DNA from 4 places in the Janthinobacterium sp. BJB304 genome. Region 3 is predicted to be linked to each of the others. Evidence: predicted binding sites of a transcription regulator. Region 3 holds the regulator's gene; each other region holds the start of a gene.

Region 1 (5,670 bases), on a different contig from region 3:
AATGCTGGCCTGTATGCAGCAAGGTCACGCGCACGGCGGGCGCCTGTCGCGCCAGGGCGGCCAGGATGGGCGCCATCTTCATCAGATTCGGGCGTGCGGCCACCACGCACAGCAGGTGCGCCGGCGCGGCGGACGCAAGAGAGGGGGCGGACATTGCGGGCTCCTTAGAATTGCATGTTGAGGGTGGCGCTGACGCCGTTTTCGCGGTAGTCGCCGCCCCGATTGCTGGCGTGCCGCGTATGCCGCACGTCGATGCTGGCCGTCATGTTCTGCTGCAGAATACGGGTGTAACCGGCCGTCACGGTGATGTTGTTGTCGCGCCGGGGCACGCTCAGCGAGCGCACGCTGGCGTAGCCGGCATTGACATTCACGCTGGTGCGCGAACTGGCTTGCCAGCTCCAGCCCAGGTTGCCGCCGATCTGGCGCGTGCGGTCTTCGCTGCCGAATTCCACGCCGGGCAGCAAGCCGCTGTCGATGCCGCTGGCCGTTTGCGCCGTGCGGTCGACGGCCGTGATGCCGGCGATCATCGTGCTTTTCGCCGTGGCGCGCGCCATCGTCAGCTTCAGCTGCTTTTGCAGGAAATAGCGGTGGCTGAAGTAATTGATGGCGCCCCGTTCCGGCCCCAGGCTGTTGGCATAGCGCAGGAAGGCATCGATGCGCAGGCGCCGGTCGCGCGCGTTGGGAAAGATGCCGCGCCACAATTGATCAAGCAACTGGCCCGCGTCGCGGTTTCCCAGGCGCGAAAACTGCGTCGGCATGGTGGTGATGTTTTCGCTGTAGTTCAGTTGCCAGTTGGTATGGCGCTGCAGGAAATTGGCGTCCAGGCTGTAGGTGGTGCCAAAAAAGCGCTTGCCCGTGCTGAAGGCGATGCTGGTGCGCGGCGACGGCGTCCACACGCTGCCCAGCGACCAGAAGCGGCCCTCAGGCGCCTTGCCGCTGGTAGAGATATAACCTTCCTTTTCCATGCCGCCGCTGGCCGTGGCCGACCATTTGCTGTTGAACGGATAGCGCAGGCCCACGCTGCTGCGCTGCATGCGTACGGGCGCCAACTTGCTGTCCTGGGTGCGGCGTACGTCGTGGCTGGCGTTCCAGGTCCAGCCGTTGCCGCGCGGCTCGCCGCTGAGCAGCAATTCCATTTCATCGCTGTGTACGGACAGCAGGTCGTCGCCGCTATCGACCGTGTTGCGCGTGTAGCGCAGCTCGGCCGTGGCCAGGCCGCGGAAACGGTGGCGCAGGTAGGGGCTGATGCCTGTGGTGCGCACGGTGCTGGTATTGTCCGTGTCGGGCAGGTCGTCGATCAGCTGCGGGCCGAACGGTGAGATGTTGCGCCGGCTTACGCTGGCGTCCGCATTAATGAAGAACCAGTCCTTGACCAGTTCGGCGTCGGCCGAGGCGTGCAGTTCGTGGTTGTCCGTATCGGCGCGCTGTCCCGACAGGTATTTATGCCAGCTGTAGTCGAGGTGCACGCGCAGGCGGGGACCCGTGCCGATGAGGGCGATGGCGGGCGTGATTTCCGTAATGAAGTCCGATTGCGCCTGGCCCGGCGGCGCGCGCAAGGCGTTGTCCGTATAGCTTTCGCGCAGGCGCAGCGATGGTTTCACCAGCCAGTCGACGGCGCCGGCCGGCAGGGGCAGCAGCAGGGATAGCAAGGGCAGCAGCAGCGGCGGCGGTAGCGAAACCCCGCGGCTAATCGTAATAGCCATAACCGTAGTAGTCGTTGCCGGGGAACGATTTGGTCTTGTTGTAGATTAAATGAATGTGTTCGCACGACTCGATCTGGCGCAGCGCCTCCTTGACGGCGTGCTGTGTCGTTGTTTCCGCCTCGACCACCATCACCACTTGTCCCATCTGCCCCACCAGCGCGTGCGCTTCGCTGGTGATCAGCAAGGGCGGCGAATCGAAGACGACGATGCGGTCGCCATAGCGGCTGGCGATTTCGGCCAGCAGCCGGCTCATGGCCCGGCTGGCCAGCAATTCCGTCGCGTGCTTGTTGCTGCGCCCGGCGGGCAGGATGCTCAGATTGGCCACATTGGTTTTCAGGATCACGTCGGCCATCGCCAGTTGCGGGTCGAGCAGCACGTCCATCAGCCCCGGTTCCGGCGGCAGGCCCAGCACTTTCAGCACGGACGGGCGCGCCACGTCGGCATCGACCAGCAGCACCGTCATGTCCATTTCCATGGCGATGCTCATGGCCAGGTTGATGGCGCAATAGGTCTTGCCTTCGCCGGGCATGGCGCTGGTGACGACGATCAGGTTGCCGTGGCGGATGGCCTCGGCGCCGCTGGCGCGCGCCTGGCGCAGCAGCGGGCGCTTGATGATGCGAAAATCCTCGGCCACCGAACTGCGCCCGCCATCGTGCGTGAGCATGCCTTGCTCGGCCAGCCGGTCCAGGTTCAAGGTCCGGTACTGGGACGACCGGGCCGCCTGCGCGCCATCCACGCCATAGGGCACGCTGGCCTCGGCCACGCCGAGGATCGTGGGTTCCTGCTTGCCGCTGTCCTTGCTGCTCATCGTCGCTCCCTTGGTGGCTCTAGAATTTCAGCAGCGCGGCCGTCATGACCCCGCCGTACAGCAGGAACAGGCTGCCCAGGCAGGCGCCGAAGCCATAGCGGGCGCGGCGGCGGCGTACCTGCTGCAGCGGCGTCCAGTTCATCGATACCGTGCCCAGCACGTTCAAGCCCGTCGCATCGCGCAGTTCCGAGGGACTGAGGAAAGTGGGGCGCACCTGGCTGATCAGCAGGGCCGTGGCGACGCCGGCCACCAGCGCCGCGCCCAGGGCCGCACTGAACAGCAGCGGGCGGTTCGGGCCGACGGGCGCATATTGCACCGTGGGCGGGTCGATGATCTTGAATGCCATCATTTCGGTGGTGGAACTGAGTTCGCCCGACAGCTTGGCCGCTTCGCGCCGGCCGATCAGCTTTTCATAGTTTTCCTTGTTGATGATGTAGTCGCGGTTGAGCTGCGCCAGCTGCGATTCCACCTCGGGTACGGCATTGCTCTGCGCCAGCAGCCGTTCGTTGCGCGCCGTGTATTCCTGCACGCGGGCGCGGATGGCGGCCACCTTGGCGTCCGCGTCCGTCAGCGCCACCTTCAATTGCTGCAGCATGGGGCTGTAGTTCTTGCCCGGGTCGCCGGACGCCGTTTTCAGCTTGCTTTCCTCGATCTTGCGCTCTTCCAGCTGGGCCACCAGGCGCTTCGAGGCGATGATGTCGGGGTGCAATTCCGTAAATTGCATGCGCAGGTTGTCGAGGTTCTTGTTGAGCGAGGCGATGCGTTCGTCGAGTTCGGGATTCGTGATGGACGATGCGTTCGGCTCCATGTCGAGCACGGGCTCGTCGCCCTCGATCTGGCTCTGGATGGCCTTGCGCGCCTGTTCCGCCTCGACCAGTTCCAGCTTGGCATTGTTCAGGCTATCGGACGACATCAGCAACTGGCTGCCATAGTCGATGCCCTGGCGTGGCAGCAGCAGGTTGTTGCGGATCTTGAATTCCTTCACCAGGTTTTCCGCCGCGCTCAGCTTGTCCTCGTAATTCTTGATCTGCTCGTCGATGAATTGCACCGCCTTCTGCGAATCGCCTTTTTTGCCCTGGAAACTGCCTTCGACAAAGATGGTCAGCAGGCTTTGCACGACGTCGCGCACGAGCTTGGGATCGCGTCCGCTGTAGCTGATGGTGTAGATGTCATAGGCATTGGTGCCCGTGATCTTGATGCGGCTCATCAACTCGTCCAGCTGGGCCTCGTGCTCGCGCACGGTCTTCGAGTCCAGGTCGAGGTCGGCCATGCGCATGACCCGCTCCACGTTCGGGCGGCTGAGCAGGGTGCGGCTCATGATGGCCACCTGCTGTTCCGTGTTCGGCACGCTGGTCATGCCGGCCATCAGCGGTTTGAGGATGGTTTGCGTATCGACAAACACGCGCGCCGACGTCTGGTAGTCATCGGGCAGGGTGATCACCTTGATGAAGCCGCCGATGGCCACCAGCCACGCCACCAGCACCGCATGCCAGCGGTACTTCCAGATGCCTTTCAAGCCGGAAAGCAGTTGCTGTATCAATTCTTCCATGTCGCTTCCTTCAGGTGACGGTGCTGCACGGCAGATGGGTTGGCGGCGCGGACAACGACGACATCTTGCAAGAAATGCTTGTCTGTTGAGTAAGCAAAGTATAGGGCGGCTGCGGAGCAAGATTTCCCAAGATGATTGCTTCTTGATACGCCTCAAGGTTCACTTGCCGGGTTTTAATAATCATAGGAAGTTCGCGGCCCAGGCTGGTTCTGCGGGGCTGCCCATGGACGCGCATCGACTCGAAGAGGCTCCGCATGAATCCATTTCGCCGTGTATTTCTCTGCAACACGCTGGTCCTGGCCGGCGCCGCCAGCCTGCTGGGCGCCTGCCGCACCCGCTATCCGCTGGCGCCTTCCGACGACAGCGCTCCCATGCACGATTACCTGATCGGTCCGGGCGACTCCGTCAACATCATCGTCTGGCGCAATCCGGAAGTGTCGCTGACGGTGGCCGTGCGGCCGGACGGCAAGATCACCACGCCGCTGGTCGAGGATCTGGCCGCCAGCGGCAAGACGTCGACCCAGCTGGCGCGCGACATCGAGCAAGCCTTGAGCAAGTTCATCCAGCAGCCCGTGGTGACGGTCATCGTCACCAATTTCTCGGGGCCATATGGCGAGCAGATCCGGGTGATCGGCGAGGCGGCCAAGCCGCAGGCGCTGCCGTACCGGCAGGGCATGTCGCTGATGGACGTGCTCATCGCCGTGGGGGGCATCACCGACTTCGCTGCTGGCAACAAAGCCAGCATCATCCGCATGCGCGAAGGCAACCAGCAGCAGCTGGCGGTGCGGCTCGACGATTTGCTGAAGGAGGGCGATATTTCCGCCAATGTCATGATGCGGCCGGGCGACGTTTTACTGATCCCGGAGAGCTTTTTTTAGCAGCGGCCTCGGCAGTGTCAAAACAGCACTTATATTTGTCATTTTGTACTTTTCGGCAAATTTCAGCGTGTTATTTTGCTATCTAAAGACAGATTTCTTCTGTTTTTTTAGCTAAAGGTGGGAACTTCTCCCGTTTTTCTCTTGTCACAAGGCATTGGCTTCAGTCCGTCTCGACGGCTGCCGATGAACGTGAGGACAAGATGAGCTTTGAAGATGAACCCATTATTTCCTTCGACACGCCAGGTACGTTCAGCGACCTGGTGGTGGGCGAGGGGCAGATCGACCCGGCCATGGAGCATGAGCTCGACCTGCAGCGCTTTCATATCCGCATGGCCAATTCGCGTGGCCGGCGCGAAGCGGCCAGCTTGCTGATCCGCAAGATGTACGGCTGGCGCGGCTATGCCGTCGATCCCGGCACGGCCCATGCGCTCAATAAAATCACACTGTTTGCGGAAACGGCCGGCACCACCGTCGGCACCATGACCTTGTGCCTTGACAATGACGAGACGGGCTTGCCCGCCGATGAAAACTTCCGCGACAAGCTCGACGTCCTGCGCGAGCAGGGCCGGCGCCTGTGCGAACCGTCGCGCCTGGCCATCGACAAGGGGGTGAGCAAGCGCGTGTTTGCGGCGCTGATTCATATTTCTTATATCTATGCCCACAATATTCACGGCTTTACGGATTACGTGATCGAAGTCAACCCGCGCCACGTGGTGTTTTACAAGCGCATGC
Region 2 (5,670 bases), on a different contig from region 3:
GCCACCTGGTACGCCTGCGGCGGGTACTGCTGCTGGCTGTTCAGGGGCCAGCAGCCGAGGATCAGGCCAAAGCCCGCCTGCACCAGGAAGGCGCCCGTGAAAATGAGCAAATTCAGACAGGTGGCCGCCCTGCCCGTCAGGCTGGCCGGCATGCTTTGTGCGACGATCGCATACTCGAGGCCCGTCACCGTGCCCAGCAAGGTAAATAGCACGGACAGCAACGGCAGGCCGGGCACGACATTGCACGCCATCGCCGCTTGCACGGCGACAAACAGGACGATACCGGCGGCCGCCACTTGCATGGGCGCAATGCCACGCCGCCCGGCCCATTCCGTCAGCATGCCCATGCCGATGGCGCCGAAGATGACGGCCGCCATGCCCAGGTACAACAAATACGCCACGCTGTCATCGGACAAGCCGCCCACGTCGGCCAGCCAGCGCCCCACCCACAAGCCCTGCACGCCAAAGAACACCGTGTGCGGCAACAGGATCAGCGCGATGGTGCGGCGAAAGCCGGGATCGCGGTACACGCTCCAGACGCTGACCTTGCTCACCTTGTTCCTGCCAGCGGCAGGCGCGGGCATGGCCGGCGACAGCAGGCGGATCAGCAAGCCGACGGCCAGCGCCGCCAGCGACAGCCCCAGGAACACGCCGCGCCAGTCCGTGTAATGCAGGGCCAGCTTGACGGGCATGGTGGCCGTGGCCGCGCCCAGGCCGCCCACGGCGATCAGATAGCCATGCACGGAAGGCAGGCGCGACGGCGCGATGGCGCACGAGATCGCTTTCACGGCAGCCATGAAACAGCCGCCCAGCCCGGCGCCCATGATGGCGCGCGCCCACATCAGCTCGGCAAAGCTGTGGCCCCGGCTGAACAGCCACACGCCCAGGGCCGCCAGCGCCAGCAGCCACAGTTGCATGGTGCGGGGGCCGTAGCGGTCCAGCGCCATGCCGACTGGTAATTGCACCAGCGCAAAGGCGAGAAAAAAGACGCTGGTCAGCAGGCCCAGCTGAGCTGGCGTCAGGGCGACGGCGCCCAGCAATTCCGCCGTCAGCACGGCATTCACGCCGCGCAGCAGGCACGACAGGTAATGCCCGAGCGCGAATGGCAGGAATACCAGGCAAAACACGGCCACGCCGGAGCGGGCGGGCGCACCGGCCGCGTGCATGCTCAGGCAGCCTGTGCCAGGCGGATGATTTTATGCGGCAGCTGCGGCACAGGTTCATCCGTCTGGAAGAAGAATTTATCGTGGCCGAACGCGGGTTTCAAATCGTCCATCCACGTCGCTTCCGCATCGAATTTCGCAAAGAACGGCCGGCGCACCCAGTCCGGGTTGCGTGCCTGCAAGAATTGCAGGGCAAACAGTTTTTCGCCATTGATGGTGACGATGCCGTCGATGACGATCTTGCCGGGAAAGGCGCTCATGGACGGTCCCCGCACCGTGCGCGACAGGCCCGACACCATCTGGTAGGCGGCCTGGAAAATTTCGTGCGCCTTCGCCAGCGGCAACTCGAAATAGCCGCGCGGGCCCGTATCCCGTTCCACAAACATGTAATACGGAATCGCCCCCAGGCGCGTACCCGTCTGCCACAGCTCAGCCCAGCTTGCCGGGTCTTCGTTGATGTGGCGGATCAGCGGCCCCTGCATGCGCAAGGTGGCGCCCGTGGAAACGATGCGTTTCACGGCTTGCTGCGCGATGTCCTGGCGCAACTCGACGGCATGGCTGTAATGGCCCATCACGGCCAGGTTCTTGCCCGCCTTGACGATGCGCTCGAACAGGCGCATCAAGTCATCCGCATCGCGGTCCGAGACAAAGCGCTGCGGCCAATACGCCACCGCCTTGGTGCCGATGCGGATGTTCTGGATATGTTCCAGGCCCGGCGCCAGCAGCGGCTCCAGGTAGGCCGCCAGCTGCCGCGTGTTCATGATCATCGGATCGCCGCCCGTAATCAGCACGTCCGTCACTTCCGGATGCAGTTTCAGGTAGGCGGCCAGCTCGTTCGATTCGCGCGCATCGAACTTCATGTCGTCCATGCCGACGAACTGGGGCCAGCGAAAACAGAAAGTGCAATACGCGTGGCAGGTCTGGCCCGCGCTGGGAAAAAACAGCACCGTCTGCGCATACTTATGCTGCAGGCCGCGCACGGGCGCATCGTTGACCCTCGGCACGTTATGCGTCATTTGCCCGGCCGGATGGGGATTCATTCCCAGGCGCAAGCCATGCACATAGGCGTCGATGGCCGCCTTGTCCCGCTGCACCAGCACCAGGTCGCGCAGGTGCGCGTACTGCTCGGGCGGCAGCATGTCGCGGTGGGGAAAGACGAGGCGGTAGATGGGATCGTCAGGGATGTTGTTCCAGTCGATCAACTGATCAAGCACATATTCATTGGTGCGAAATGGCAAGACGTGCGAGACCACCTGCACGGCTTCGCGCTGCTCTTCCGGCAGCCATTCCCACTGCCGCGCCTGTTGAATGGTTTGCCGCGTATACGGCTTGAACTTGGGTGCAAACGGCTCGGTAATGAGTGCGGACACGATCAGCTCCTTGCCTGTAAATGGCGACAACTTTCATGAAATCAGCCGTATATCGGCCAATTCCAGCTTTTTCCTCTCCATGCCAGTCCAGCTCGGCATGCTGTGAAAGTCATCATAGTTCTTGCCTATAAGAACCAAATTGCTACATATCAACAAGCGGTCGATACGTTGCATGCTGCCTACAAGCAACACCTAAGTTTGTTCCACCGCAATTTGATGGGACTGTCGGCGACGTAAATTACGGCTTGGCAACACATCCCTCGATATCACAAGGAGCTTTCATGAAACGCTTATTCACGGGTAGCCTGCTGTGCCTGGCATTTGCCGGCGGCAGCGTCAGTGCCGCGGTCGAACCAACGGAAAAAGACGCCATCGCCATGGCCGAACGGGGCGCCGCCTTCATGAAGGCGCATAGCAAGGAAGAAATGATGAAGAAAATCACGGCGAAAGACCCGGACTTCGTGCAGGGCTCGCTGTACGTGGACATGCGCGACATCAAGACGGGCATCGTGCTGGCCCACCCCATCAATCCTTCCATCGTGGGCAAGGATTTGACGGATGTGCCGGACGCGAATGGCAAGAAATATCGGCGTGAAATCATCGAGCTGGCGCAAAAACAGGGCAAGGGCTGGGTCGATTACCAGTACAAGAATCCCACCAGCGGCAAGATCGAGCCGAAGACCACCTACATCCTGCGCGTCAACGATGTGGTGCTGGAAGCGGGCATCTACAAAAAATAAGGCAGGGGCGGCGCGCACGCCGCGCGCCGCCTGCGGTTTGATCAGCCATAGCCAGGAGTCAAGCATGCTCAATCAATTACGCATCGGACCAAAATTATTGCTGGCGCCCACCCTGGTCTTGCTGTTGCTGATACTCAGCTCGAGCGGCGCCTGGTATGGCATGGTGCGGCAAAATGCCTCGCTGGAAAACATGGTGCGGGTGCGCATTACGCATTTGAAGGCGGCCGCGGACGTACTAGGCGAGGCCAAACACGTACATGGCAATATGTACCAGTTGCTGTCATGGACGAATGGCAGCTTCGCCAAGGCCCGCCTCGATGCGCTGGAGCAACAGATCAAGGCGCGCCACGCGGCCATCGGCGCCCAGCTGGGCACGCTGCGTTCCACGGCCACGGGCGCCGAGCGCACCCTGGTCGATGCGGCCATCACGGCCCTGGCCGGCTATCGCAAGGCGGTACTGGAAACCATGGAAATGGCGCAGATGGACCAGTCGATCGCCACCAACTCCATGCTCAAGGCGGAAACCCAATTCGTCCAGTTCAATACGCAGCTGGCGCAACTGTCTGCCCTGGAAACAACGCTCAGCAGCCAGGCCCACGCGACGGCCAGCGCCGAGTTCCGCAGCCTGGGCTGGAGCCTGCTGCTGACGGTCCTGCTGTCGATCCTCGTCTCCATCGTCGTGACCATGCTGGTGCGCCGCGCCATGCTGGTGGAAATCCGCGGCATTGCCGACGCCGTGCAAGACCTGGCGGCGGGCAAGCTGATGGCCGGCGCTCCCAAGCCGGGCAATGACGAAATCGCCGCCACGTCGCGCGTGCTGGACCAGACCATCGCCCACCTGAACCAGACCTTGCGCACCATCACGGGCGCCGTGCAATCGATCGACACGGCCTCGCGCGAAATTGCCACCGGCAACCTGGACCTGTCGGCGCGCACGGAAATGCAAGCCAGTTCGCTGGAAGAAACATCGAGCGCCATGGAAACCTTGACGGCAGCCGTCAACAACAATGCGGACAATGCCCAGCTGGCCTGCGAGCTGGCGGGACAAGCGTCGACCCTGGCCGTGCAAGGGGGAGCATCGATGCAGCAGGCGGTAGCGACAATGGCGACGATACGGGCCAATTCGCGCCAGATCGTGGATATTATCGGCGTGATCGACGGCATTTCCTTTCAGACCAATATCCTCGCGCTGAATGCGGCGGTGGAGGCGGCGCGCGCGGGCGAGCAGGGCCGCGGCTTTGCCGTGGTGGCGTCGGAAGTGCGCACCTTGGCGCAGCGCTCGGCGCAGGCGGCCAAGGAAATCAAGACCCTGATCGCCACCTCCGTCACCACCATCGACGGCGGCAGCGTGGCCGTGCAGCAGGCGGGCGACAGCATGGGCGCCATCGTGGCCTCGGTGCAGCAAGTCAACGAGATCATCCAGCGCGTGAAAGAGGCCAGCGCCGAGCAGGCGTCGGGCATCACGGAAGTAAACCAGGCCGTCGCGCAAATGGATGACGTCACGCAGCAAAACGCGGCCCTGGTGGAGCAGGCGGCAGCGGCGGCGGCCAGTTTGCAGGACCAGGCCGTCAAACTGTCGGCGGCGGTCAGCGTCTTTACCCTGGATCCAGCCGCGCCAGCCACGCCCGCCGGCGCGGACGACGACGCCTTTCAAGACCCCGCCAGGACGCCGCCCCAGGACCGGCGCGCGCTGCACAGTCCGCTGCGCGGCAAGCCCGGCATGCGTAACGCCAAGGATGCGCCCCAGCGCCGGCGCGGCTAGCGAGGTAACTCGATGACAGGCGCGCGCATCGGCTTGCTCAGGTAGCGTGAGCCTGCCAGCACGAAACGCCACGGCGTCTCCATCGCCCTGGAAATGCCGATGCGCGGCCCCGCCTGTACCGCAACCTCGTCCTCGCGGGCCAGCAGCATGAACGGCGGAGCATCGAGCGCCAGCCGGTTCTGCAGATGGCTCACACCGAGCGCCTGGCACACCTTGCCCGGCCCCGAACACAGCAGCCGGGCATCCTCGACGCCGCGCCGTTCGCGCATGGTATCGAGTCCCACGAGCGGTTCGATGGCGCGGATCAACACGCCCGCGCCATGGCCCGCTTCGCGGCACACAAAGTTCAGGCACCAGTGAATGCCGTACGAGCGGTAGACATAGGCGTGCGCGGGCGGGCCGAACATGGCCGCATTGCGCGGCGTCATGCCGCCATACGTGTGCGAGGCCGGGTCCAGCCGGTCATACGCTTCCGTTTCCACGATGCGCCCGCCCACGCCGTCCACCAGCACGGTCACGCCGATCAGCTGGCGCGCCACGCTGCTGGAATTGTCCGCAAAATCGATACCCGCGAGGATTTTTTTCATCCGGCAATTGTATCGCTGCCCTGTTGCCGCACGCCTCACTCCCGCCTT
Region 3 (5,670 bases):
TCCTTCAGCCTGGACAACCAATCCGCTGCCGCCGCCAGCGCCTGCTCCAGCTCCTGCGCCGTCTGCGCCAGCAGTGCCGGCACTGCGTCCAGGCGGCCCGCATCGATGGCTTCCTCGGTGGCGAACGCGGTGCGGATCAGGCGTTTCGTGCCCAGGGTGCCGACGGAGCCGCGCACGCTGTGCAGGATGCGCGCCACGTCGCTGTGGCGGCCTGCCTGCAATGCTGTTTCGGCGTCGCGCATGGGCGTCATGCCCTTGTTCAGCGCGTCTTCCACCATGCGCCGCAGCACGCCGCGCCCCTTCGCGTCGCGCCCCATCACGCGCATCAGCGGCGCCATGGAAAACACTTCCTCATCGGCGACGGGCGCTGGCCCGGCCGTCTGCACTGGCGGGCGCTTGGGCAGGTGGCGCAGGATCACTTCCATCATCTCTTCCACCACCACGGGCTTGGCGATGAAATCGCTGATGCCGGCCGTCATGCAGCGCTCGCGCTCGGACGCCAGCACGCCGGCCGTCATGGCGATCACGGGCAGGCTCAAGCGTAGTTCCGTGCGGATGATGTGGGTGGCGCTGAAGCCGTCCATGACGGGCATCTGCATGTCCATCAGCACGATGTCGTAGCGCAGCGCTTCCGTGCGCAGCCGTTCCACCGCTTGCAAGCCGTCGCCCACCACGTCCAGGGTGGCGCCCATGTGTTCGAGGATGCCGCGCGCCACGGCCTGGTTCAAATGGTTGTCTTCCACCAGCAGGAAATGCACGCCGGCCAGTTCCGTGCCCAGCGGCTGTTGCAGCATGCGCTGCTCGCCGCCGTCGTGCTTGGTAATCAGCGCCTGGTGCAGGGCGTCGAACAGGCTCGAGCCCGTGATGGGCTTCATCAGCACGACGTCGGCCTCGGCCGCGCTGGAGATTTCCTCGAGGTGGTTGCGGGCGAAGGCATTGACCATGACCACGATGGGCTGGCGCTGGCCGCTGGCCGCTTGGCGGATGGCCTTGGCCGTGGCCAGGCCGTCCATCACGGGCATGTGCCAGTCGGCCAGCACCACGTCGTACGGCTGCTGCTGCGCCAGGCGCTCGCGGTACAGTTCGATAGCGGCAAAGCCGGAGTCCACTTCGTCGGCCAGCCAGCCCCACGCCTCGATCAGCTTGACGATCAGTTCGCGCGTGGTGCGGTTGTCGTCGGCCACCAGCAGGCGCAGCTGGCCCAGGGTGGGCGTGCGCCGCGTTTCGGCCGGCTGCGCCAGCATCTCGAACGGCACGCTGAACCAGAAACGGCTGCCTTTGCCTTCGCTGCTGGCGACGGCGATGTCGCCGCCCATCATGTGGATCAGCTGTTTGCTGATGGCCAGTCCCAGGCCCGTGCCGCCGAAGCGCCGCGTGATGCTCTGGTCGCCCTGCGAAAACGCGGCAAACAGCTGCTGTTGCTGCAACTCCGTCATGCCGATGCCCGTGTCGCGCACTTCGAAGCGCAGCCAGGCGCGGCCGTTGTCTTTCTCGGCCAGGCTGACGGCCACCACCACTTCGCCGCTCTCGGTGAACTTGATGGCGTTGCCGGCCAGGTTGACGAGAATCTGCTGCAGGCGCTGGGCGTCGCCCATGAGGCGGCGCGGCACGTCGGGCTCGACGGCAATCGCCAGTTCCAGCTCCTTTTCGCCCGCATTCATCGTCATCGTCGTGGCCAGCGTGTTCATGACCTCGTCGAGGTCGAATTCGACGGGCGACAATTCCATGCGGCGCGCCTCGATCTTCGAATAATCGAGCACGTCGTTGAGGATGCCCAGCAGCGACTGGCCCGCCACGCGCACCATGGTCAGATACTTGCGCTGTTCCGTATCGAGCTTGGTATTGCCCAGCAAATACACCATGCCCAGCACGGCATTGAGGGGCGTGCGGATTTCATGGCTCATGTTGGCCACGAAATCGCTTTTCGCGCGGTTGGCCGCCTCGGCCCGGTCGCGCTCCTGTTCCAGCTCCGCCGCGCGCGATTCGAGTTCCTGCTGCAGGCGGTCGCGCTCGCTCATCAGGCCGTTGAACGCTTCCGTCAGCTCGCCGATCTCGTCGCGCTGCTGTACGGGAACGGGGGTGAAACGGCTGCCGCTGGTGCGCAGCGCCTGCAGGGTGTCGCGCAGGCGCACCAGGGGCGAGAGCAGGCGCACGGTGACCCAGCCCAGCACGGCTGCGGCCAGCAGCGAGGCGAGGATGCTCCACAGCACCAGCCGGTACAGCACGCCGTCGAACGGTTCGAAGGCGTCGTGGAGGGGCAGCGAGGCGGCCAGCAGCCAGTTCACCGATTTCAGGCGTTTGAAGCTGTTGACGGCCGTGATGCCGCGGCTGTTGGTGCTGACCATGGTGCCTTCGCCATCGTCCTTCAGCAGCCGGGTGGTCGTCAGGTTGGCGTTCGGCACGCGCGGCTGCAGCAAACGGCTGGTGTCGGGATGCAGCACATAGCGCGGCACGGCGCCGCGCGTGAGGATGAAGTAATAGCCGCTCTTGCCGATCTTTTCCGAGCGCAGGCGCCCCAGCAGGTTGTCCTTGTACAGGCGCAGCACGCCGATCACCACGCCGGCCACCTGGCCATCGGCGGCGAGTATGGGCGCGACCATCTGCACGATGGGCATGCCGCTTGATTTGCCCAGCATCGGCTCGGTGATCATGGGCTGGCGCGTGCGCAGCACGGTCTGGAAATACTCGCGCTCGGCGACGTTGATGCCGGCGCGCCCCGCCACTTCCGGCATGTCGGCCACGACGGCGCCGTGCGCGTCGAGCACCAGCACGTCGTCGAACAGCACCAGCATCGAGCGGCGCGAATAGTATTCGCGCAATTGGGCGGGCTGGGTGATCAGTTCTGGCGGCTGCTGCCGGGCCGTCAGGGTGACGATCTGCAGCAGCATGCCCAGCTTGTCGTCGAGCTCGGCGGCGGTGCGGCTGATCAGGGACGACTGCTGGCTCAACAGTACCTTGGTGAAATCGTCGCGCATGTGCTGCACCTGGATCATGGTGACCAGCGCGATCATGGCGATCGAGGTCAGGCTGGTGGCCAGCGCGACTTTTGCTTTGATGCCGAGAGGCTTCATGATTTCCTTTTCAGTACCGGGCGGCACAGGCGGCAGATAATGCTGTCAGGAATTTTCCTATCAATACCCCAGCTTGGCAAGCGCCGCCACGCAAATTGCCCTCTCCGCATGGGCTTTTGACGATGTTGCCATATAATTAAAGTCGGAACGTCGTTTATTCAGCGAAATTGCGGTGAAATTGGCACACGGCAACCCTGTATGCAGTAAACTTGTTGTTGCATTTTCTAAAAGGTACCGACATGACTGAAGCGCTACTCACTCCAACCTCGCCCACAGTGACCGTGGAAGCGTTGCGTGCGCGATGCTCGACCTGCAGCATGCATCAATTGTGCCTGCCGATGGGCCTCGACGTGGGCGACATGGACAGACTGGACCAGATCATCGGCCGCCGCCGCAAGATCGTGCGCGGCGCTTCGCTGTTCCGCATCGGCGACTCGTTCCAGAACCTGTATGCGATCCGTCTGGGCCACTTCAAGACCTACCAGATCAATCCGGGCGGCGAAGAGCAGGTGACGGGCTTCCAGATGGCGGGCGAACTGCTGGGCATGGACGCCATCAGCGCCGACCGCCACCACTGTAATGCGGTGGCGCTGGAAGACAGCGAAGTGTGTGAAATCCCGTTTTCCAGCCTGGAACAATTGCTGGGCAATATGCCGACCCTGCTGCGCCATTTCCACCGCATGATGAGCCAGGAAATCACGCGCGAGCAAAGTGTCATGCTGTTGCTGGGCAACATGCAGGCGACGCAGCGTTTTGCCGCCTTTATCGTCAACCTGGCGTCGCGCTATGAAGCGCGCGGCTATTCGGCCAGCAAATTTCAGTTGCGCATGTCGCGCGAGGAAATCGGCAACTACCTGGGCCTGACCATCGAAAGCGTCAGCCGTTTATTGTCGAAATTCAAGAAGGAAGGCTGGCTGCGCGTCTCCAACCGCGAGATCGAGATCTTGCAGCCGGCAAAACTGAAGGCCATTACGGCCGGCACCGACGTCTGCAAGTAACAGCACCGTCAAAACCTACTGCGCGTCGTGCTTTGCGGCCTGCGATGCTCGCTGTGCTATAGCACAGCTGTGCTTCTCAGCCACAAATCACTGCCGCTCGCTACGGTTTTCCCGGCACTGTACGTTATAGTTCCTCATCCGCGTGCAGCGCGATGCTGCGTTGCAGCGGCCAGGTCCAGATGCCGGACAGGCGCCACTCGCGTTTGTCGTTTTCCACCAGCACTTGCCAGCGGCTGCGCTCGAGCATCGGCAGCGCCACGGAAAAATTGCCGGCCGCATCGGGCTGCACCAGCAGCTTGATATCCTTTTCCGGCAGGGTCGCATGCGCCAGGTGCAGCTGCAATGGCCCCTGGTACGCCTTGCCGAAGCTGTGCACGGAGCCGCTCAGGCGCGCTGCAGCGACGTCATACGACAGGGTCGTATCCATCGCCAGGTCGCTGGCGATCGTGTCGCGCTTCAAATCCTGGTTGATCGCCTTGCCCTGCTTGTAATAGTCGCCCACCACCAGCGCGTCGGGCTGCGTAAACGCGATATAGCCCATGAAGCTGCCGACGACCACGGACAGGCCGGGACCGATCATCAGCAGCCATGGCCAGCGATGCTTGTACCATGGGGCAACGGGAGGTTGCAGTTTCAGACTGTCGGACATTGTGTTCTCCTTGGGGCCGGACCCTTTGGGTCCGACCCCAGCTTTTGCTTCCGGGTTGAAAATCAAGTGACCCTAACGCATGATTGATGATACCCCTACGGCGAAATACCGGGGTCGGGCCCGGAGGGGCCGACCCCAAATCAACATCACCGCGGCACGATGAACACCGCGCTTTCGCGCACATGCAGCGACGGGTCGTCCAGCGATTGCAATTCGATCGCAATCTTGTTCGAGCCCTTCTCGCCCACGCCGTGCGGCACGCGCAGGCGGATCGGCCAGCCCAGCGTTTCCGTCGGCTGCAAGGTCACTTCCTCGCGCGTCAGCAAGGTCAGGCCCGGCAAGCCGGAAGCGCTGATTTTGAAATGCTGGCTTTGCTCCGAGGTGTTCATGATCTGCAGACGATAGACGTTTTCGATCATGCCGTCTTCCACTTCGCGTCCCATCGAACCGCGGTCGCGGATCACGTCCATCTTCAGGGGCGTGCGCAGGGCCAGCGACGTACACACGGCGATGATGATCAGGGCCAGGATGGACGTGTAGATCAGCACGCGCGGGCGCATGGCGCGCTGGCGGATCTGCTTCGAATTGAAGTTGTTTTCCATCGCATGGTCGGTGCTGTAGCGTATCAGGCCACGCGGCCGCTCGACCTTGTCCATCACGGTGTTGCAGGCATCGACGCAGGCGGCGCAGCCGATGCATTCATACTGCAGGCCGTTGCGGATATCGATACCGGTCGGACACACCTGCACGCACAGGGTGCAATCGATGCAGTCGCCCAGCCTGTCGTTGTTGCCGGCCTTCTTGCTCATGGCGCCGCGTGGTTCGCCGCGCTTGGCATCGTAGGTGATGATCAGCGTGTCCTGGTCGAACATGGCGCTCTGGAAGCGCGCGTAGGGGCACATGTATTTGCACACCTGCTCGCGCAGCCAGCCCGCGTTGCCGTAGGTTGCCA
Region 4 (5,670 bases), on a different contig from region 3:
ATGACGCCACCATAGCGCAAAAGCGCCGCGCACGACATAGGGCGCGGCGAATAAAGCATGCCGCCGCCGGCCGCGCTCGCCGCCTATAATGGCCATTCCATCCATATTGCACAGGAGACCGTCTTGACCGCCGCATCACCTTATACCACCCGCCTGGCCATTCCCTCCATCGCCACCTATCAGCAGCTGCGCGTCGTCGCCGGGCTGAGCGCGAAAACCGCGGAGGCGGCGGCCAAGGGCTTGCCGAATTCCCTGTTTGCCGTGCAAGTGCTGCATGGCGACGAGGTCGTCGGCATGGGCAGGGTCATCGGCGATGGCGGCTGTTTTTACCAGGTCGTCGATATCGCCGTGCTGCCGGCCCACCAGGGCAAGGGCTTGGGCAAGCTGATCATGCGCGAAATCCGCCAGTTCATCGACAGCGACGTGCCGGAAAGCGCGTACGTCAGCCTGATCGCCGATGGCCAGGCGCAAGACCTGTATGCGCAGTTCGGTTTCAAGCATACGGCGCCCGCCTCCGTCGGCATGGCGCTGAAGCGCTAGGCGCCCGATGCCGGTCTGGCTGCTGTGCTGCATGGCGCTGGCGCTGCTCTTGAGCGCTGCCGCCTGGCGCGCCGAGCGCGCGCGGCAACGGCGCGGGCGCACGACACGCTGGCTGTGGCTGGCGGCCATCGCCGCGTCCGTCATCTTGCCCCTGGCGTGGCTGCCCGGCGTGCTGGCGGCCATGCCGGCGAAGCAGGCGCAGCTGAAACTGGGCTGGTTTGTCTTATCGAGCGGCATGCTGTTGATGCTGGTGCTGCGCAGCATCTGGCTGCTGTCGCACCAGCGCCGCTGGCAGAAAACATCGCTGCTGGGTACTCCCGTGTACTTGAGCGGCGGCATCGGCCCCTGCGTGGCGGGACTGCTGCGGCCGCGCATCGTGATGCCCGTCTGGCTGCAACTGATTCCTCCCCAACAACAAGCGCTGCTGCTGGCGCACGCACAATGCCGGCTGGCCGCGCGCGATCCGCAGTTGCTGGCCCTGGCCTACGCCTTGATCGTGATCATGCCGTGGAATGTGCCCCTGTGGTGGCAGCTGCACCGGCTGCGCTTTGCCATCGAGGTCGATTGCGATGCGCGCATGCTGGCGCACGGCCACGCGCTGCGCGACTATGCCTTCGTCCTGCGCCGGCACGGCCAGTATTATTCGGGCTTGACGGGCGCCTCGCCCATCGTGCTGAACGATCCGCTGGCGCTGCGCCGGCGGCGCCGGATCATGGCCAGATTTACCCGGGACCGGGCGGCGAACTTGCTATAGTAGCGGCAACGCCGCGCGGCACGCCCGCGATCCCGGCTTCCCCCTTCGAAATCAGAGAGATACCATGCTTTACCTGCTTGCCATCGTGATCGTCATCGCCCTGCTGTACTACGTCTTCAGCGGCCGCACGCCCGTCAAACCGCTGCACAAGCCGCTCGTCTCCGTGCGCCAGTACGTGCCGGCGATCCCTGCGGGCGCACCGGCGCACCACTGGAGCGACGAGGGGCGCTTTGCGTCGGAAGTGGAAAACGAAGCGATGTACCAGAGTGCCATCGCCAGGCTGGCCGGCGAACACGGCCCCGGCAACGCGGAAGAAAAATGCCTGGCCCTGCTCGTCTGCGACGATGCCAACCCGTTCCAGGACAAGGCCATCGCCGTCTTCATCGACGGCCTGCTGGTGGGCTACCTGTCGCACAACGACGCCCTGCGCCTGCGCCGCAACCTGGGCCGCATGGATCTGGTAGGCCAGCTGACCTCGTGCGACGCCGTCATCCGCGGCGGCGGCCTGTGGAACGGCAAGCGCCTGTCGTACGCCGTCTGGCTGGACTTGCAGCCGTACAACTAATGATCGCTATAGCGCGCGCGCCAGCCTGACGGCCCGCGTGGCAATAAAGCTGGGCAGGAATTTTTCAATTTCAAAGCGTGGGTGGGGATGCATTTCCTCGTGGTAACCGGCCAGCACGAAACCCGCCGCCAGCTGGCCGCCGATCTGGCTGTCCAGGCCGTGGCCGAAGACCAGCGCCTCGCCCTTTTCCATGCGCGCCGCCAGCACATCGGCATCCATATCCTCCACATCCGAATACGGCAGCACGAAACGGGGCCGTATCAAGCCCTGCTGTGCCCATTGCGGATCGCGGTCGCCGATGAACACGGCCGGATTGAAGAAACTGCTCAGCAGCACGCCGCCATCGGCCAGCACGCGCGCGCATTCGCGCCACACGGGAGCGATATCGGGCACGTACTGGTTCGACACGGGGTGGATGATGACATCGAAGCTGGCGTCGGCAAAGCAGGCCAGGTCGCGCATGTCGCCCTGGACGGTGGCCAGTTGCAAGCCGTCGCGTTCGGCCACCATGCGGTCTTGCGCCAGTTGCTGTTCAGACAGATCGAAGACGGTGACGTGCGCGCCGGCGGCAGCCAGCACGGGCGCCTGCTGCCCGCCGGCACCGGCCAGGCACAGGATGCGCTTGCCACGCACCTCGCCCAGCCAGCCGGCCGGCAAGGGACCGGGCGTCAGATGGATTTGCCACTGCCCGGCACGGGCCGCGGCGACGGTGGCGCTGTCGACGGGCTGCGACCACGGGCTGTTCCGTGCAGCCTGCGCATCCCAGGCTTGCTGATTGTGCCGCAAGAAGTTGTTACCGTTATTACCTAAAGGCATCGTCATCCTTTCAGAAAAACAGGACGCGAATGTAGCATGACTCCAGGCAAGGCGCCACACTGCGCGTGCTGGCCGAAAAGAATACGAGAAGGCCTGGAAGCCCGAGAAGTGAACTCCCGCCACGGCCAGCGTTGTTGCGTCACACAAAGAAGTGCCGGACAGATGGCGCCGGCGCCGATGCAGACCACTGGAAGGGCAAGGAGTTCAATGCCATTATCGCCGGCAGGAAGCCAGGCATTTTGATGCACATCAAACACCTCGCAATTTTCTGCCGATGGACTTGCAGATGGCCATCGCCCGTGTTTTTTTGACCCACGTCAAGCCCCGCATAAGAAAACTGCCGTCCAGCACGGCAATGCTGGACTTGCCCGTGTTGCCGTTCTAGCCTTGTTGCCACCCTGACTAGCGAATGACACCATGGCTTACAAATCCATCCTCGTCCACGCCGACCTGTCGCGCCATGCGCCGCAGCGCATCGCCATCGCGGCGCGGCTGGCGCACACGCACCAGGCGCACCTGATCGGCGCCGCCATGACGGGCGTGTCGCGCTTTACCCTGGAAAACAACCGCGGCATGCGCGGCGGCGCCGTGGCGGCGCAGATCAATGCCCTGCACGGGCAGGCGGAGCAGGCGCTGGACCAGTTTGAAACGCTGGCGCGCCAGGCCGGCGCCGTTTCGCTCGAGCGGCGCCTGATCGAAGACGACGAGGATGGCGGCCTGGCCGTCAGCGCCCGCTACAGCGACTTGACGGTGCTCAGCCAGCACGACGCCAGCGAAGCGCTGCCCGGCACCATGAGCGACCTGGTGCCCTACGTCATGCTGAACGCGGCCCGTCCCGTGCTGATCGTGCCGCGCAGCGGTCAATTCGCGCAAGTGGACAACACCGTGGTGGTGGCCTGGGATGGCAGCATGGAAGCGACGCGCGCCATCGGCCACGCCCTGCCGCTGCTGCGCGCGGCGCGCCTGGTGGTACTGGCCCTGCTGCACCCGCCGGCCGGCCACGCACAGCCGGCCCGCCATCCGGGCGCCGACATCGCCGCCTACCTGAGCCGCCATGGCGTGCCCGTCGAGGTGCGCCCCGCCGTCACCACGGGCGACGTCGGCGCGGCGCTGCTGGCCATGACGGCCGAAGTGCATGCGGACCTGCTGGTCATGGGCGGCTACGGCCACGCCCGCTTCCGCGAAATCCTGCTGGGCGACGTGACGGAAACGGTGCTGCGCCAGATGACCTTGCCCGTGCTGATGGCGCACTGAGATCCCGCGCGCCACGTTCTGTTGCACAATGGCTATACTTGCCTGATTTTCCATATCAAGGCAATGTAGATGAAGCAACAAATGATCAATTGGGGCAGCAGCCTGGCGCCGTTCGGCAGCGAACTGCTGTGGACCGCCCTGCCATCGATGCTGCTGTATGGCATGCTCGGCTTTGTGCTGGCGCTCGGCATCTGCTACCAGCTGGCCAGAAAATGCCTGCTCGTGCGCCGTCCGCGCGCCTGGCATGTGGCCGCCAAGCTCAGCTATGTATTGATCCTGTTCGCGCTGCCGCTCCTCGGCGGCGGGTTTGGCGCCGTGCACAGCGCACACCGCATGGTCAACCAGGCCCTCGAGCGCGACCTGCAGCCGGTGGTCGAAGCGCAGATGCCGGCGCTGCGCGTCTACCTGGAGCAGCAGGCCAGGCTGATCGCCCCGGGCCAGCCCATCAGCGTGCGCAGCCTGCTCGAACCCTTCGTGCAAGGCATGTATTACCAGCCCACGTCCAGCAGCTACTGGGAACGCAGCAAGGCGCGCTGGATCAATGAATTCATCCTGCGCCGCGGCAGCGTGCTGCTGACGCAAGTGCTGCAGGAACAGCTGATCGCCAGGGTCGGCCTGCTCGGCGAAGCGCTCAAGGGCGCCAACTTCCGTGGCCAGGCGACGGGCGAGCTGGCCGCGCTGGGCACCGACCTGGCCGTGCGCCTGACCACCGACGTGGCGCGCCAGGCCGACTTCAGCAAACTCGACAAGTCAGTGCCGATGATCTTCATCGATGCCATCAAGCGCCAGGCCGGCGCCTATTTCAATTCGCTCAAGATCACGCTGGGCCTGTTCGCGCTGGTCGCGCTGCTGCTGGTATGGGGCGAGATCATGCTGTACCGCCACTATTACCTGCGCCGCCATCCGGCCGCCACGGCCCTGCCCGTGCCACCGACGTAAAAAAGCCGCCCCTCCTTGCGGATGGCGCGGCTTTCAGGCGGCAACTAAAAGCTTAGGCTTTGCGCTGCGCCACGGCGTCGACCACGCACAAGGCCGTCATGTTGACGATGCGGCGCACGGTGGCCGATGGCGTCAGAATGTGCACGGGCTTGGCGCAGCCGAGCAGGATCGGGCCCACGGCGATGCCGTTGCCGGCGGCCGTTTTGACCAGGTTGTAGGCGATGTTGGCCGACTCGATGTTCGGCATGACGAGCAGGTTGGCGTCGTTCTTCAGTGCCGAATTCGGCATGATTTTCTGACGCAGCTTGCTGTCGAGGGCCGTATCGCCGTGCATTTCGCCGTCGATTTCCAGGTCCGGCGCGCGTTCCTTGACGATGGCCAGCGCGGCGCGCATCTTTTGCGCCGAGGCGCTGTCGCTGGAACCGAAGTTCGAGTGCGACAGCAGGGCCGCGCGCGGCGACAAACCAAAACGGGTCATCTCTTCGGCGGCCATGATGGTGATCTCGGCCAATTGCTCGGCGTCCGGGTTTTCATTGACGTGCGTGTCGACCATCACCAGCTGGCGTTCCGGCATGATCAAGACGTTCATGGCCGCATACACGTTGCTGCCGGCGCGCTTGCCCAGCACCTGGTCGATGTATTTCAGGTGCAGCTGGGTGGTGCCGAAGGTGCCGCAGATCATGCCGTCCGCGTCGCCCTTGTGGATCATCATCGAACCGATCAGGGTGTGGCGACGGCGCATTTCCAGTTTCGCGTATTCCTCGGTGACGCCCTTGCGGCTCGTCATGGCGTAGTACGTATT

What was found. Region 3 encodes FNR, which switches genes on or off when oxygen is low (the NO sensors DNR and NnrR bind a similar motif). Its sites were predicted from a motif close to TTGATNNNNATCAA; they were not measured.
Region 1: a site for FNR is predicted at 4,203-4,216, ahead of CSQ95_RS03000 (XrtA system polysaccharide chain length determinant). Genes of this name have one in related genera too.
Region 2: a site for FNR is predicted at 2,673-2,686, ahead of CSQ95_RS08295 (KamA family radical SAM protein). Genes of this name have one in related genera too.
Region 4: a site for FNR is predicted at 2,915-2,928, ahead of CSQ95_RS08060 (universal stress protein). Genes of this name have one in related genera too.

What each region holds. Positions count from the first base shown of each region.
Region 1 covers NZ_PDZN01000002.1:223,058-228,727, forward strand. The annotation lists gene wecB (non-hydrolyzing UDP-N-acetylglucosamine 2-epimerase) at 1-154, opposite strand, end outside; gene CSQ95_RS02990 (TIGR03016 family PEP-CTERM system-associated outer membrane protein) at 165-1,703, opposite strand; gene CSQ95_RS02995 (XrtA-associated tyrosine autokinase) at 1,687-2,511, opposite strand; gene CSQ95_RS03000 (XrtA system polysaccharide chain length determinant) at 2,531-4,060, opposite strand; gene CSQ95_RS03005 (XrtA/PEP-CTERM system exopolysaccharide export protein) at 4,315-4,938, shown strand; gene CSQ95_RS03010 (long-chain N-acyl amino acid synthase) at 5,139-5,670, shown strand, end outside.
Region 2 covers NZ_PDZN01000005.1:235,739-241,408, reverse strand. The annotation lists gene CSQ95_RS08300 (nitrate/nitrite transporter) at 1-1,166, opposite strand, end outside; gene CSQ95_RS08295 (KamA family radical SAM protein) at 1,169-2,533, opposite strand; gene CSQ95_RS08290 (cache domain-containing protein) at 2,815-3,273, shown strand; gene CSQ95_RS08285 (methyl-accepting chemotaxis protein) at 3,338-5,035, shown strand; gene CSQ95_RS08280 (DNA-3-methyladenine glycosylase) at 5,032-5,622, opposite strand.
Region 3 covers NZ_PDZN01000001.1:371,435-377,104, forward strand. The annotation lists gene CSQ95_RS01710 (response regulator) at 1-3,071, opposite strand, end outside; gene fnr (fumarate/nitrate reduction transcriptional regulator Fnr) at 3,311-4,069, shown strand; gene CSQ95_RS01720 (FixH family protein) at 4,194-4,718, opposite strand; gene ccoG (cytochrome c oxidase accessory protein CcoG) at 4,865-5,670, opposite strand, start outside.
Region 4 covers NZ_PDZN01000005.1:185,458-191,127, reverse strand. The annotation lists gene CSQ95_RS08080 (GNAT family N-acetyltransferase) at 124-540, shown strand; gene CSQ95_RS08075 (M56 family metallopeptidase) at 548-1,294, shown strand; gene CSQ95_RS08070 (hypothetical protein) at 1,359-1,859, shown strand; gene CSQ95_RS08065 (class I SAM-dependent methyltransferase) at 1,866-2,681, opposite strand; gene CSQ95_RS08060 (universal stress protein) at 3,093-3,929, shown strand; gene CSQ95_RS08055 (hypothetical protein) at 3,999-4,868, shown strand; gene CSQ95_RS08050 (NADP-dependent malic enzyme) at 4,921-5,670, opposite strand, start outside.